DNA from 3 places in the Paenarthrobacter sp. NPDC090520 genome. Region 1 is predicted to be linked to each of the others. Evidence: predicted binding sites of a transcription regulator. Region 1 holds the regulator's gene; each other region holds the start of a gene.
The links. The regulator LexA, encoded in region 1, represses DNA repair genes until DNA is damaged. The targets are predictions, from matches to a motif close to TCGAACANNTGTTCGA.
Positions count from the first base shown of each region.

Region 2: the regulator LexA is predicted to act here: its motif matches at 2,422-2,437, upstream of ACIQTZ_RS09655 (Y-family DNA polymerase).
Region 3: the regulator LexA is predicted to act here: its motif matches at 1,903-1,918, upstream of ACIQTZ_RS11980 (LexA family protein).

Region 1 covers NZ_JBIVXM010000015.1:79,430-83,705, forward strand. Annotated here, with positions in the region: gene ACIQTZ_RS17300 (ATP-dependent DNA helicase) at 1-1,148, shown strand, start outside; gene lexA (transcriptional repressor LexA) at 1,247-1,993, opposite strand; gene ACIQTZ_RS17310 (LysM peptidoglycan-binding domain-containing protein) at 2,344-2,703, shown strand; gene ACIQTZ_RS17315 (histidinol-phosphate transaminase) at 2,781-3,908, shown strand; gene hisB (imidazoleglycerol-phosphate dehydratase HisB) at 3,973-4,276, shown strand, end outside.
Region 2 covers NZ_JBIVXM010000006.1:117,440-121,715, forward strand. Annotated here, with positions in the region: gene ACIQTZ_RS09635 (molybdopterin-dependent oxidoreductase) at 1-722, opposite strand, end outside; gene ACIQTZ_RS09640 (arsenate reductase ArsC) at 884-1,291, opposite strand; gene ACIQTZ_RS09645 (aquaporin) at 1,288-1,992, opposite strand; gene ACIQTZ_RS09650 (metalloregulator ArsR/SmtB family transcription factor) at 1,989-2,339, opposite strand; gene ACIQTZ_RS09655 (Y-family DNA polymerase) at 2,499-3,797, shown strand; gene ACIQTZ_RS09660 (uroporphyrinogen-III synthase) at 3,831-4,276, opposite strand, start outside.
Region 3 covers NZ_JBIVXM010000008.1:93,675-97,950, reverse strand. Annotated here, with positions in the region: gene ACIQTZ_RS11990 (hypothetical protein) at 560-790, opposite strand; gene ACIQTZ_RS11985 (hypothetical protein) at 1,078-1,518, shown strand; gene ACIQTZ_RS11980 (LexA family protein) at 1,932-2,363, shown strand; gene ACIQTZ_RS11975 (Y-family DNA polymerase) at 2,356-3,654, shown strand; gene ACIQTZ_RS11970 (hypothetical protein) at 3,702-4,058, shown strand; gene ACIQTZ_RS11965 (hypothetical protein) at 4,055-4,276, shown strand, end outside.

The DNA of each region.
Region 1 (4,276 bases):
CCCTGAACGCGGCCGCGGACAGGTTGGACATGGCCCTGGTTGGTGTTCCAAGCGGCTTGGTGCCCAACGGCCTCAATGACGAACAACTTGATTGCCTGGACCAGCTCCGGGACGCCACCAGGGCCGCCCTGTCCGATTCGAAAACGGATTCGTCGAACGCCGTGGACGGTGGACGCCAGTTGGCCCGTTCGCGGCTCATGCTCATTCTGGAGCTATCGGAGCGGTTGCTGGCCGCGAAGGAAAATCGTGAAGTGGTGTGGTTCTCCAGGAACAGCACTTTCGATCCCCAGCAGGGCTACTCGCCGCCTGACGAAACAGCTCCCGCACTCATTAATATTGCTCCCCTGAGCGTGGCCGGACGCCTCCGGGAAGGGCTGTTTGCGGGCCACACGGTGGTTCTGACGTCCGCCACGCTGGCCATCGGGTCGGCGTTCGAGCCGGCCGCGGGCGGGCTGGGCCTGCTGGGGGACGGAGCTCCCAGCTGGACAGGCTTGGATGTGGGATCGCCCTTTGACTATCCGAAGCAGGGCGTCCTCTACGTGGCCAAGCACTTGCCCAAGCCCGGACGCGGCACCTCGCCCGAAGCCCTCGACGAGCTTGAGGACCTCATCCGTGCCTCCGGCGGCGGAGCGTTGTGCCTGTTTTCCTCCCGGCGGGCAGCCGAGGAGGCCGCGGATGCCATGCGGCTGCGGCTCGATGTGGACATCCTGTGCCAAGGAGAATCCACCATGGCAGCGCTGGTGAAACAGTTCGCCGACGAACCCGATACGTGCCTTTTCGGCACCATGTCGCTGTGGCAGGGGGTGGACGTGCCGGGCGGCTCGTGCCGCCTGGTGGTCATTGACAGGATCCCCTTCCCACGGCCCGATGATCCCTTGATGACGGCAAGGTCGCGTGCTGTGGCTCAGTCCGGTGGAAACGGGTTCATGGCCGTCTCGGCGACCCATGCCGCAATCCGCCTGGCGCAGGGAGCAGGCCGGTTGATCCGGTCTACGGGAGACAAGGGCGTGGTGGCGATACTCGACTCGAGGCTTTCCACCGAAAGGTACGGCGGCTTCCTGCGGGCTGCCTTGCCGCCCTTCTGGGCCACGACCGACCGGAAGACCGTCCAGGGCGCCTTGCAAAGGCTGGCCCGGAGCGGGCGATAAGACGATTCCTCAGGGGTGCCCGCCACCGCTGGCGCGGGCTCCCCTGAAGCAGTGTGTGCCGACGCGGGTCTTCGAACAGACTTTCTGGAGGCTGGCCCTTAAAGGGAGCGCAACACCGACACGACTTTGCCCATGATGGTGGCCTGATCGCCAAGGATGGGCTCGTACTGGGTGTTCTGGGGGAGGAGCCAGGTGTGGCCGTCGCGCTGCCGGAATGTTTTGACCGTGGCCTCGTCGTCCAGGAGGGCTGCCACGATATCGCCGTTGATGGCGTCGTTCTGCCGGCGGACAACAACCCAGTCGCCATCGCAGATGGCGGCATCGATCATGGAATCACCGGCGACCTTCAGCATGAAGAGTTCGCCATGGCCCACCAATTGCCGCGGGAGGGGCAGGACGTCCTCCACGGTCTGGTCGGCCAGGATCGGGCCACCGGCAGCGATGCGGCCCACCAGGGGAACCATCGCGGTGTCGCTGGCACTTGCCAGCTCGGTGACGGCGAGGCCACCGGTACTGCGCAACGTTGCGGGGGCTTCCACTCCCGGGATGGTGGCACCACCGTCAAGGGTCAGTGGCATGAGGACTTCCATGGCGCGAGGACGCTTGGGGTCCCTCCTGAGGTAGCCGAGTTTTTCCAGCTGGGACAACTGGTGGGTGACGCTCGAGAGGCTGGCCAATCCGACCGTATCCCCGATTTCGCGCATGCTGGGCGGGTAGCCGTTGTCATTGACGGAGCGCTGGATGGTCTCGAGGATCTTCTTCTGCCGGACAGTCAGGCTTTTGGGACTTTTGGTGGGCTGTTGGCTCCGCAGGGGTGCCCCGCCGCCTGTGGCCTTCGCTGCCATGTTCGCCATTGCCCTTCCGTTCCGCCCGGCGGCGTTCTGAGTGCTGCCGGGATGTGGGTCAAAAATGTCGGACCCTCCTGATGCACTGCTTTTGTGCCTGTTTCTTCCCTCAAACGTAGGCCAGGCACCAGCGTTTATCAAACATTTGTTCTAGCGAGTCTCGACACCGTTCGTTGATAAGTGCTAAAAATGTCATAGCAAGGTTCGAATATGTGTTCTAGTAATCCGGATCGAAGCCGGGATGTTCGAAGGAAGTGTTCGAATATCGCGGCGAGACCAACGAACACAAGGTATTGGCAGCAGGGTCCCGGTTCCCCGGGACCAGGCAATCGCTCAGAAGGGCTCAGCTCATGTCCGCAGTCACAACGTTCCACGAGTTCCGCAACGCGCCGGTACCCACCCGCATCCGGCTCACCCGGCGCGGGCGGATCGTTTTCTTTGGCATCCCGGCCATGTTGCTCGTGGCCGCGCTGCTCACGTTTGCGGGCTTCCTGAACTCGCCGGCCAAGGCCTCGGATTCCCCGTCGCAACTGCAACCGCCAGTCGCCGTCAGTGTCACCGTGCAGCCCGGTCAGTCCCTGTGGGGCATTGCAGGATCTGCCGCACCCGAGCGTGACCCGCGGGACGTCATCACGGAGATCATCCAGCTGAATGATCTCCGCGGCGGACGCATCACCCCCGGTCAGCAATTGTTTGTTCCTGCCAAGTAGTCCATCCGGACGGTGGCGCGAATCCTCTCCGGCGTCACAGTTACAGGGCACTCACCGGCGCACCTTAAACTGGTGGGGTGACTGACCAGCTTGAGCGACTCGACCGACTTCCCCTCCGGACCAACCTGCGTGGACTAAGCCCCTACGGCGCACCGCAGCTTGACGTTCCGATTCTGCTCAACGTCAACGAGAACACCCATGGCGTGCCCGCCGATGTCCAGGCCGCGATCACCGAAGCCGTGGCCGCAGCGGCCACCGGACTGAACCGTTACCCCGACCGCGAGTTCACTGAATTGCGGGAGGCGTTGGCGGAATTCCTGGGCCACGGCCTCAGTCCTGCGAACATCTGGGCTGCCAACGGATCCAACGAGGTTCTCCAGCAGATCCTCCAGGCTTTCGGTGGTCCCGGCCGTAAGGCCCTTGGGTTCCCTCCCACGTATTCCATGTACCCCCTCCTGGCCAGCGGCACGGACACTGAGTACGTCCGTGGTGTTCGTGGCGGGGATTTCAGTTTGGATGCCGCGTCCGCCGCTGCGCAGGTGGCTGAGGCGGGCGCAAATATCGTCTTCCTGTGCTCGCCCAACAACCCCACCGGAACGGGTCTTGGGTTGGACGTCGTGGAGGCTGTCTATGAAGCAGGAGAGGCCAGCCAGGCGATCGTGATCGTGGACGAGGCTTACCACGAATTCGCCCACGACAACACTCCCAGTGCCCTGACCTTGCTGCCGGGCCGCGAACGGCTCATTGTTTCCCGCACCATGAGCAAGGCTTTCGCCCTTGCCGGTGCGCGGTTGGGCTACATGGCTGCGGCGCCCGAGGTCACCGATGCCATCCGGCTGGTCCGGCTGCCGTACCACCTCTCGGCGGTAACGCAGGCGACCGCCCTGGCAGCCCTGCAGCACCGCGAGGCCCTGATGGCCGACGTCGAGGACATTAAGGTCCAGCGTGACCGCATCGTCACTGAATTGCTGCGGATGGGCCTCAAGCCGGCGGCCTCGGATTCCAATTACGTGTTCTTTGGTGGCTTGAAGAACCCGCAAGCCATCTGGCAGGGCCTGCTGGATGCTGGAGTACTGATCCGCGATGTTGGGATCCCCGGGCACTTGCGTGTCACTGCCGGTACCGAACGGGAGACCACAGCGTTCCTGGAAGCACTTGAAGCGCTGTTGGCCGGCGAGGCCGGTGTTGCTCCACGGCTCGGTTGAGAAGCCACCCACTTAGACTTGTCCCTAGATCCATTTCCCTTTTCGTGTTAAGGACGTTCCCCAGATGAGCGAAACCGGCGCCACGCCGTCCGCTGCCCGTACCGCGCGCATGGAGCGCACCACCAGTGAGTCTTCTGTCCTGGTGGAGATCAACCTGGACGGTTCGGGTGTCTCGGACATCAGCACCTCGGTCCCGTTCTACGACCACATGCTGACTGCGCTGTGCAAGCACTCCTTGATCGACATGACGGTCAAGGCCACGGGGGACACCCATATCGACGCCCACCACACCGTTGAAGACGTGGCCATCACCTTCGGCGAGGTCCTGCGGACTGCGTTGGGAAACAAGGCCGGTATCCGTCGCTTCG
Region 2 (4,276 bases), on a different contig from region 1:
GGATCGGTGTGGCCATTCTCCACCAGCAGGTGCATCAGCCCATTAAGCAGGGACAAGTCCGTGCCGGGTTTGATCTGCAGGAACAGATCGGCCTTGTCGGCGGTGGCATTGCGGCGCGGGTCCACGACGATCAGCTTGGCCCCCGCCTTGACCCGGTCCATCAGGCGAAGGAACAGGATCGGGTGGCAATCCGCCATGTTCGCCCCGGCCACGAAGAACACGTTGGCCTGGTCGAAATCCTGGTACGAACCCGGAGGGCCGTCAGCGCCCAACGAGAGCTTGTAGCCCGAGCCCGCACTGGCCATGCACAGCCGGGAGTTCGATTCGATCTGGTTGGTGCCGATGAAACCCTTTGCCAGCTTGTTCGCCAAGTACTGCGCCTCGAGGGACATCTGCCCGGAGACGTACAGGGAGATCGCATCCGGGCCATGCGCGTCCAGGATCGTGCGGAGCTTTGCCGCGGTTTCGGTGATGGTTTGGTCCACGGCCATCGCCTGTGGTTCCTCGCCGCGGGAAGCCCGGACGAACGCGCTCTCCATCCTTCCAGGGGCGGCGAGCATGTCCGCCGTCGTGGCGCCCTTCGTGCACAACCGACCGAAGTTGGTGGGATGCTCCTTGTTGCCGGTGGACTTCAGCGCCCGGATTGCGCCCGTCTTTGGATCCTTGCCGATCTCCAGAACCAGGCCGCAGCCGACACCGCAGTATCCGCAGAGCGTCTTCACGGTACTTCCATGACCAGCAGCCAACGATTTACTTCCTCACCTGAGTCCCGATCCCACCAACAATTGCCGTGGTATCAATACTCAGATTCGGATAATTCGTATCCTTTGCTTGATGATTGCGGTCTTGTAAATAGTTCTCAACCGCAACTGCTGATTAGCGGTTAGGCGCGCCGATCCAGGGAAGCGATCAGCGACTCCACCCGGCCTTTAATTTCATCGCGGATCGGGCGAATGGATTCGACGCCCTTTCCGGCCGGGTCTTCGAGGCCCCAGTCCTCGTAGCGTTTGCCGGGGAAGTAGGGGCATTCGTCGCCGCAGCCCATGGTGATGACGACGTCGGAGTCCTGGACAGCCTCGGTGGTGAGGACTTTCGGGATCTCGGCTGACATGTCGATGCCCACCTCGGCCATCGCTTCGACGGCGGCCGGGTTGACCTGCTCGGCGGGCTGCGAGCCGGCAGAGCGGACCTCAATGGCCCCGCCGGAAAGGGTGGTGAGGTAGGCGGCGGCCATCTGGGAGCGGCCGGCATTGTGGACGCAGACGAACAGGACAGAGGGCTTGTTGCTCACGTGAGCACTTTTCGGTCAGCGGCGGTATCCGCGGAAGCACCGGGAATGGGGTAGAGGAATCGGACCAGGGCAAACCCAAGAACGCCGCCGGCGAGTTGGGCCAGGATGAATCCCGGGGCGGAGGCTGGGGCGATCCCGGAGAAGGTATCAGTGATGGTCCGGGCGATCGTGACTGCAGGGTTGGCGAAGCTGGTGGATGAGGTGAACCAGTAGGCGGCTGCGATGTAACCGCCGACGGCGAACGCCACCCGATCCGCCCTGCCGGACCGGATGGAACCGAAAACCACCACCAGCAGCCCGGCGGTAGCGATGACTTCAGCCAGCCACAGACCCGGACCGGACCGGTCACGCGCAGCGAAGGACACCGCGTCCAACCCGAACATCAGGTTTGATGCGACCGTCCCGGACAAACCGCCAAGAACCTGTGCTGAGGCCAGCACAGCCGCAGTCCGGGTATCGATGACCCCGAGGACCCGTTCAACCAGGGTGACCACGGGGTTGAACGATGCCGAAACCGGCTGGAGTGCCAGGATCAGCGCGAGCAGTGCGGCGCCGGTGGCGAGGCTGTTCTGCAAAAGCTGCAGTCCGACGTCGTTCGGTGACAGCCGTGAGGCCATCACGCCCGACCCAACCACGGCCATCACCAGCAGGGAAGTGCCGATGAACTCAGCCGTGGCCCGCCGGGCCAGAACATCCTTCACCCGGCCTGCCCGCCGATCAGTGCCGCCAGGTTCTGCAACGCCTCGGTCCGGGCCTTGTAGTAAACCCACACGCCACGCTTCTCGCGATCCAGCAACCCAACCTCGTGCAGCACTTTCAGGTGGTGGCTGATGGTGGGCTGCGACAACTCAAAGGCGTCGTTGAGGTCGCACACGCACGCCTCGCCGCCCTCATGGGAGGCAACGAGGGACATGAGCCGCAACCGCACGGGGTCGGCCAGTGCCTTCAACAGCGGGGCGACACCCTCGGCTTCGCTTTCGGACAGGGGCTCCCTGGCGAGTGGTGAGCAGCAGGCGACCGCTTGAACCGGGGTCAGTTCCAAAGACATAGACACCTATAAATATTTACACTCATCTATGTTTTAGACAAGACCGCTACTTTGTCGTGGCCCCGCTGTACAGTTGAACCATTCGAATATTTGTTCGAAAAATACCGTGTTGAACCAGCCGAAGGCCGGGGTCATCTGCTAGCGCCGGAAGGGGGCCCGATGTCCAAACCAGCCCTCATGCGCCGGATGCAGGAGATCGCCCATGTGGACATCAACTGTTTCTACGCATCAGCCGAGCGGGCCTTCAATCCAGCGTTGGAGGGCAAACCCCTGATCGTCCTGTCCAACAACGACGGCTGTGCGGTGACCCGGTCACCGGAGGCCAAGAAGCTCGGGATCGGCGTAGGAGACCCGTGGTTCAAGATCGCCCCGCGGGCCAAGGAGTGGGGACTCATAGCGATGTCCAGCAACTACGAGCTCTACGGAGATATCAGCCTGCGCGTCATGGAACTCTTGCGGCGCTACTCGGCGTGGCAGGAGGTGTACTCCATCGATGAAGCGTTCCTGGGGGTCAAGGGCGGCCCGGAAAACCTCCTGGAGCTGGGCCGGACCATCAAGGAAGCGTGTCGCAAGCATGTGGGCGTTCCGGTGTGCGTAGGCATCGCCCCCACCAAGACCCTCGCCAAGCTCGCCAATAAGTGGGCCAAGCACAATCCCGCGTTCAATGGCGTGTGCCGCTGGGATTCCGTGCCGGCCGATCAGCGAGAGGCGCTCATGGCACGGCTGTCCGTCATCGAAATCTGGGGGATCGCCACCCGGCTTACCAAGAGGCTGAATGCCATCGGAATCTTCTCCATCCTGGACTTGGTGCGGGCGGACCCCGTGAAGCTCCGGGACAAGTTCTCGATCGTGGTGATGCGTACTGTGCTGGAGTTGCAGGGCACGCCGTGCATCCCCATGGAAGAGGAACGGATCGGGCGGGACCAGCTGATTTTCTCCCGCTCGTTTTCGACGCCGATTACGACGGCGGCGCAGTTGCGGCAGGTGCTCAGCGTCTATGGCCAGATGGCCAGTGCCCGCCTGGCGAAGCACGACCTCCAAGCCAAGCTGCTTACGGCCTACGCGGCAACATCCGTGTACAACCCGAACGACAAATCCTTCCCCACCGTCACCGTCAGGTTGCCCATGCCGACGTCGGATCCCGTGCTCCTGACCAAAGCCGCGCATGCCTTGGTGCCCAAGTTCCAGGAAGGGACCAAGTACGCCAAGGCGGGGATCATGGTCACGGACCTGCGGCCCACGGGCAACCAGAAACCGTTGGAGATCTTCGAGAACCGCCACGAGGAACGGGGGATCGGGCCGCTCCTGGAACAGGTCAGCAAACGCTACGGCCGCGGCTCCATCGGCTTGGGGCATGCGGGCATCCGCGGCGGCCCGGACTGGTCCATGAAACGGGGCCTGCTCAGCCCCCGCTACACCACCCGTTGGGACGAACTGCCCCTGGTGAAGGCAGCCTGAAATGAACGGTGGCGCAGCGGGATGCAGAGAGGACTACGCCCGCAGGCGGTACCCGCGCTTCACCACGGTCTCCACGAGCTTGCCGTCGGGCAGCGAGGACCGCAGCCGGCTGACCGTCATGTCCAAGGCGTGCACGGAACCGCGGAGGTCCAGCAGGTCGGACAACGCTTCACGGGAAAGCACGGCGCCGCCGGCACCCAAGAGGGCCCGCAGCAACAGCAACGGGGCAGGCGCCAATTCCACCACTTCACCGTTGATCCGCAGGCAACGGCCACGCAGCTCGATGGTGGCGCTCCTGGTCTCCAGGCGGCGCACGTGGTTCAAGGAAAGGTGCTCAGTGACCAGGCGTATCAGGGCACCCATGCGGTACCGGTCCGGGATGAGTGGCGTCAGCCCGGCGTCGACCAGTGGCTGGGCGGTGACCGGCCCCACGGCCGCGACAGTCACGGGTCCCTTGAGGGCCTCGATGAGCTGGCGGT
Region 3 (4,276 bases), on a different contig from region 1:
GGGCAAGGGACCGGAGTCTTCGAAAGGAAATAAGCGAAGCGCCGTCGAAGATTCCGTGCCCGCAGGCCCCGGAGCCTGCGGAGGGGCTAGACGGGGTGGAGCGGACGCCTACAATCCGAAGGACAGCAACCAGAAAACGTCGTAGACAAACAGGCCCGGGCACGGCGGAGCTCTGCGACGACGCGACCGGGCCCAACAGCCGGCCACGCAGTGGACGCCCGTTTCCCCGGTTCGCCCTGGCGGACCGCTCCCCTTCCTCGACTTAAGCCGGTGGCACGGCCGTGTAATTGACCCCGGGATCAACATGTTTGGTACGGACGTCAGAGCCGCGTTGGTAGGGTGGGCAGGTCCCGCCCTACCCCCAAGGGGCGGGATACCATGTTGCACGTTCCTGCTTGTGTCCTTGCGGAACGCTCGAAGAGCCAGCACCCTGCCGGGTGCTGGCTCTTCGTGTCCTTGGGGCAGGGCCTGGCTCGTGTGACTGGCTACCGTCGGCCTTTCACGGTTAGGGTGTGTGCTTTCGTGTCCGCGACCCCGAAGGGTGGGCGGAGGTTATGGTTCACAGGTGAGGAGCAGGATGTTCGGTTTCGCGGTCAAGGTGGAGAAGGACGACAAGAAGGCAGAACTGGAGATCCAGGGCTTCCACGACCAGGACAGTGTCGAAGAGTTCGCCCACGAGGTCCGGGAAACCCTGGTCGTCTGCCTGGAGGAGAACGAGGAGATCACCGGTTTCGAAGTCGGGGAACCGGGCCCCGATGGAGGAACGCCAGGACGTCCCGGAAGTGGACATCCAGGACTTCACCGACGAGCTCGTCATGCAGGTCATGACTCCCGCGCCGGACCATCGGGTCAAGGGTGAGTACCCGCTGCGGTTCGCCGTCGAGCACCCGATCGAGTACTAGGCCCCTCATCGGGCACCCACCGGACCAGCAACCCCGCCGTCGAGGCCCCGTCCTGGCGGCGGACGGTCATCCCGCGCGGACCGGGTGGGGGAATCATGTCCGGTGGTTGTCCGTTTCATCTGGTGACCTGCAATGCTGCGGCGTCACCAACGACAGGAAGGTTTGGGGACTGGCCATGACGTTGAATGAATTGCTCGCCCGGCTGCGTGCCGGGCATTTGATGGTCCGGAGCGCCCGGGAATGGGATGATCTGGCCACGGAACTGTCCCGCGCGTTCCAGGCCGGGGATGAGGAGCTCATCGAGCAGCTCCGTCCGCCGTTCCTGCAGTCCTGGCGGACCGTGACCCGGTATGTCCTGCAGGATGACTTCGACGCCGCAGGGATCAGCGTCTCCGACCCTTCCAGCGCTTGGGGCATCGCCGTCCTCGAATCCGGTGGCCGGAGTGTCGAGCCGCTGCTGGCCGCGCCAACCCATCGGGTTGGTGAGTCGATGGAGGCCCTTGATGGGTTCACGGTCCTGGGGTACGAGGAGACCCTGGCCGGCTACACCCATGATCTGGGACGCCTGCTCACGGCGGACGACGCACTCTCGGTAACCACTCCCCCGGCCGCCTGAACACACCACAACATCCCGGGCGTCCGGTCCGTTCTACTGCCGCCTACGGTGTCGGTGGTCTGGGGCGGGCGAAAGGCCGGACAGGCTTCAGTCTTTACCACTGTCCGGCCCTCGCGAGCGGGCGTCTCAGATGGCTGAGGGCAACTTGGGGGTCTTGCTTTCAGCCATGAACCCGCTGGCATCATTCAACTCCCCCGCACCCCCTTTGCACACGAGTAGTCAGTACTCGTTTTTCACCCTTTTCCGGTATCCACCCATCCCCCGCACCAACGCACCCCACTGGGGCTCCCCTCGCCGTGGCCGGGGCGCCCGCCGTGGGTTTCGCATCAGGTGCAAGTCGGGAAGCCCTGCTTATCTTGTCGGTGGGCACGCCTATAGTGGTATTCGAAAGTTTGTTCGAATAGAGGTGTGTCGTGGGCGTGATAGTTGGCCCCCGTGTGGTAGGTGCGGGTTTGTCTCCGGTGGTGGTGTTGGTGGCTCCGGTGGCGGTTGCTGCCGGGTACCCGTCCCCTGCCCAGGATTACTTTGACGGCCGGATCGACCTGAACGCGCACCTGGTCAAGGACGTCACGAGCACCTTCATCGTCCGCGTCACCGGTTCCTCGATGGAGGGCGCCGGGATCAGCGACGGCGACGAGCTGGTCGTGAACCGGGCCCTGGAACCGAAGGACGGTTCCGTCGTGGTGGCGGTCCTGGACGGGGAACTGACGATCAAACGGCTGAGGATCACCGCCACGGGCGTGGTCCTGCAGGCCGAAAACCCCAGCTTCCCGGACATCCACGTCGCGGCCCTGTCGGAACTGACCATCTGGGGCGTAGCGACGAGGTGCCTTCATTATGTCTAGGCCCGCGACCATGCGGCGGTTGCCGGAAATCGCCCACGTGGACGTCAACTGCTTTTATGCCTCCGCGGAACGGGCGTTCAACCCAGCGTTGGAGGGCCGGCCGGTGATCGTGCTCTCAAACAATGACGGGTGCGCGGTGACCCGCTCCCCCGAAGCCAAACGACTCGGGATCGGGCTCGGGGATCCGTGGTTCAAACTCAAACCACGGGCGAAGGAATGGGGCCTGGTGGCCCTGTCGAGCAACTACGAACTCTACGGGGACATCAGCTCCCGGGTGATGGAACTGCTGGGCCGGTACTCGGCCTGGCTGGAGGTGTACTCCCTCGACGAGGCCTTCCTCGGCGTCAAAGGCGACCCCGACCACCTCCTGCTACTGGGCAGGGAGATGAAGGCCGCGTGCCGGCGAAACGTCGGCGTTCCCGTCTGCGTCGGCATCGCCCCCACCAAGACCCTGGCCAAGCTCGCGAACAAGTGGGCGAAGAACAACCCCGCCTTCAACGGCGTCTGCCGGTGGGACTCCGTACCCGCCGAACAACGGGCAGCGTTAATGTCGCGGTTGTCGGTGATCGAGATCTGGGGCGTCGCCACACGGCTCACCAAACGGCTCAACGCGATCGGGATCTTCACGATCTCCGACCTGGCCCGCGCGGACCCGGTCGCGATCCGAGACAAGTTCTCCATTGTCATGATGCGCACCGTCCTGGAACTCCAAGGCACCCCCTGCATCCCCATGGAAGAAGAACGCATCGGCCGTGACCAGCTGATCTTCTCCCGATCCTTCTCCACCCCGATCACCACCGCCGCGGGATTGCGGCAGGTCATGAGCGTCTACGCCCAAATGGCCTCCGCCCGGCTCGCCAAACACACCCTGCAAGCCAAAGTGTTGACCGCGTTCGCCGCGACCTCGCACTTCAACCCGACCGAGAAATCCTTCCCCACCACCTGCGTCGTGCTTCCGGCCCCGACCGCGGACCCGGTCCTGCTCACCAAAGCAGCCCACGCCCTCCTCCCCCACCTCCACGACGGCGTGAAATACGTCAGGGCCGGGATCATGGTCACCGACCTGCGCCCCACCGGAAACCAAAAACCCCTGGAAATCTTCGAAAACCCGCACGAAGAACGCGGCATCGGCACCCTGTTGGAAGACGTAACCAAACGCTACGGCCGAGGGTCCATCGGACTCGGCCACGCCGGGATCCGCGGCGGACCCGACTGGACCATGAAACGCGACATGCTCTCCCCCAGATACACCACCCACTGGGACGAACTCCCCCTCGTCAAAGCCGCCTAAACCAGCCCCACCCCAGCACAACCGCTTCTTGTAAGGAGACAGCCCAGATGACCCTGGCACCCGAACACCCCCACAACACCCGACACCTGCCCCAAGTCGCTGTCCGGTTCAGCCCCGACGGCACACCCCTGGCCATCCGCCACAACGGGACGATCTGGATGGTCGACCCCGCCCTGCACACCAACCACTGGTACAGCCGCGACGCGTGGTGGGAAACCCGGGACCGTGCACCCCGGGGCACCGGCGACGTCGTCAGCGTCGAACACTGGCAATTCCAGGCACGTGCCGCCGGCAGTGATGACCTGGCCACGGTATGCCTTCGCCGGGAACCTTTGTCGGAGCAATGGCTGCTCGAATCCCTCAGCCACGACACCACCAGCCGGGTCGAGGAATCCTGGGCATGAACCACTCCCCAACCCTCGACCACGTCTGGGATCAAGTCCGGGCCGAATTCACCCTACCCACCCTCGACCAGGTCCGGGAACGGCTATTGACCATCCACGAGGACCCAGACCCAGTGCTGCAGCAATTGATTCGCATCTTCATCGATGACGGCACCTACTGCCCGGGCTACCAGTTCCTACCAGGCCTCTCCCTGCACCCCACGGTGACGGCCCTATTC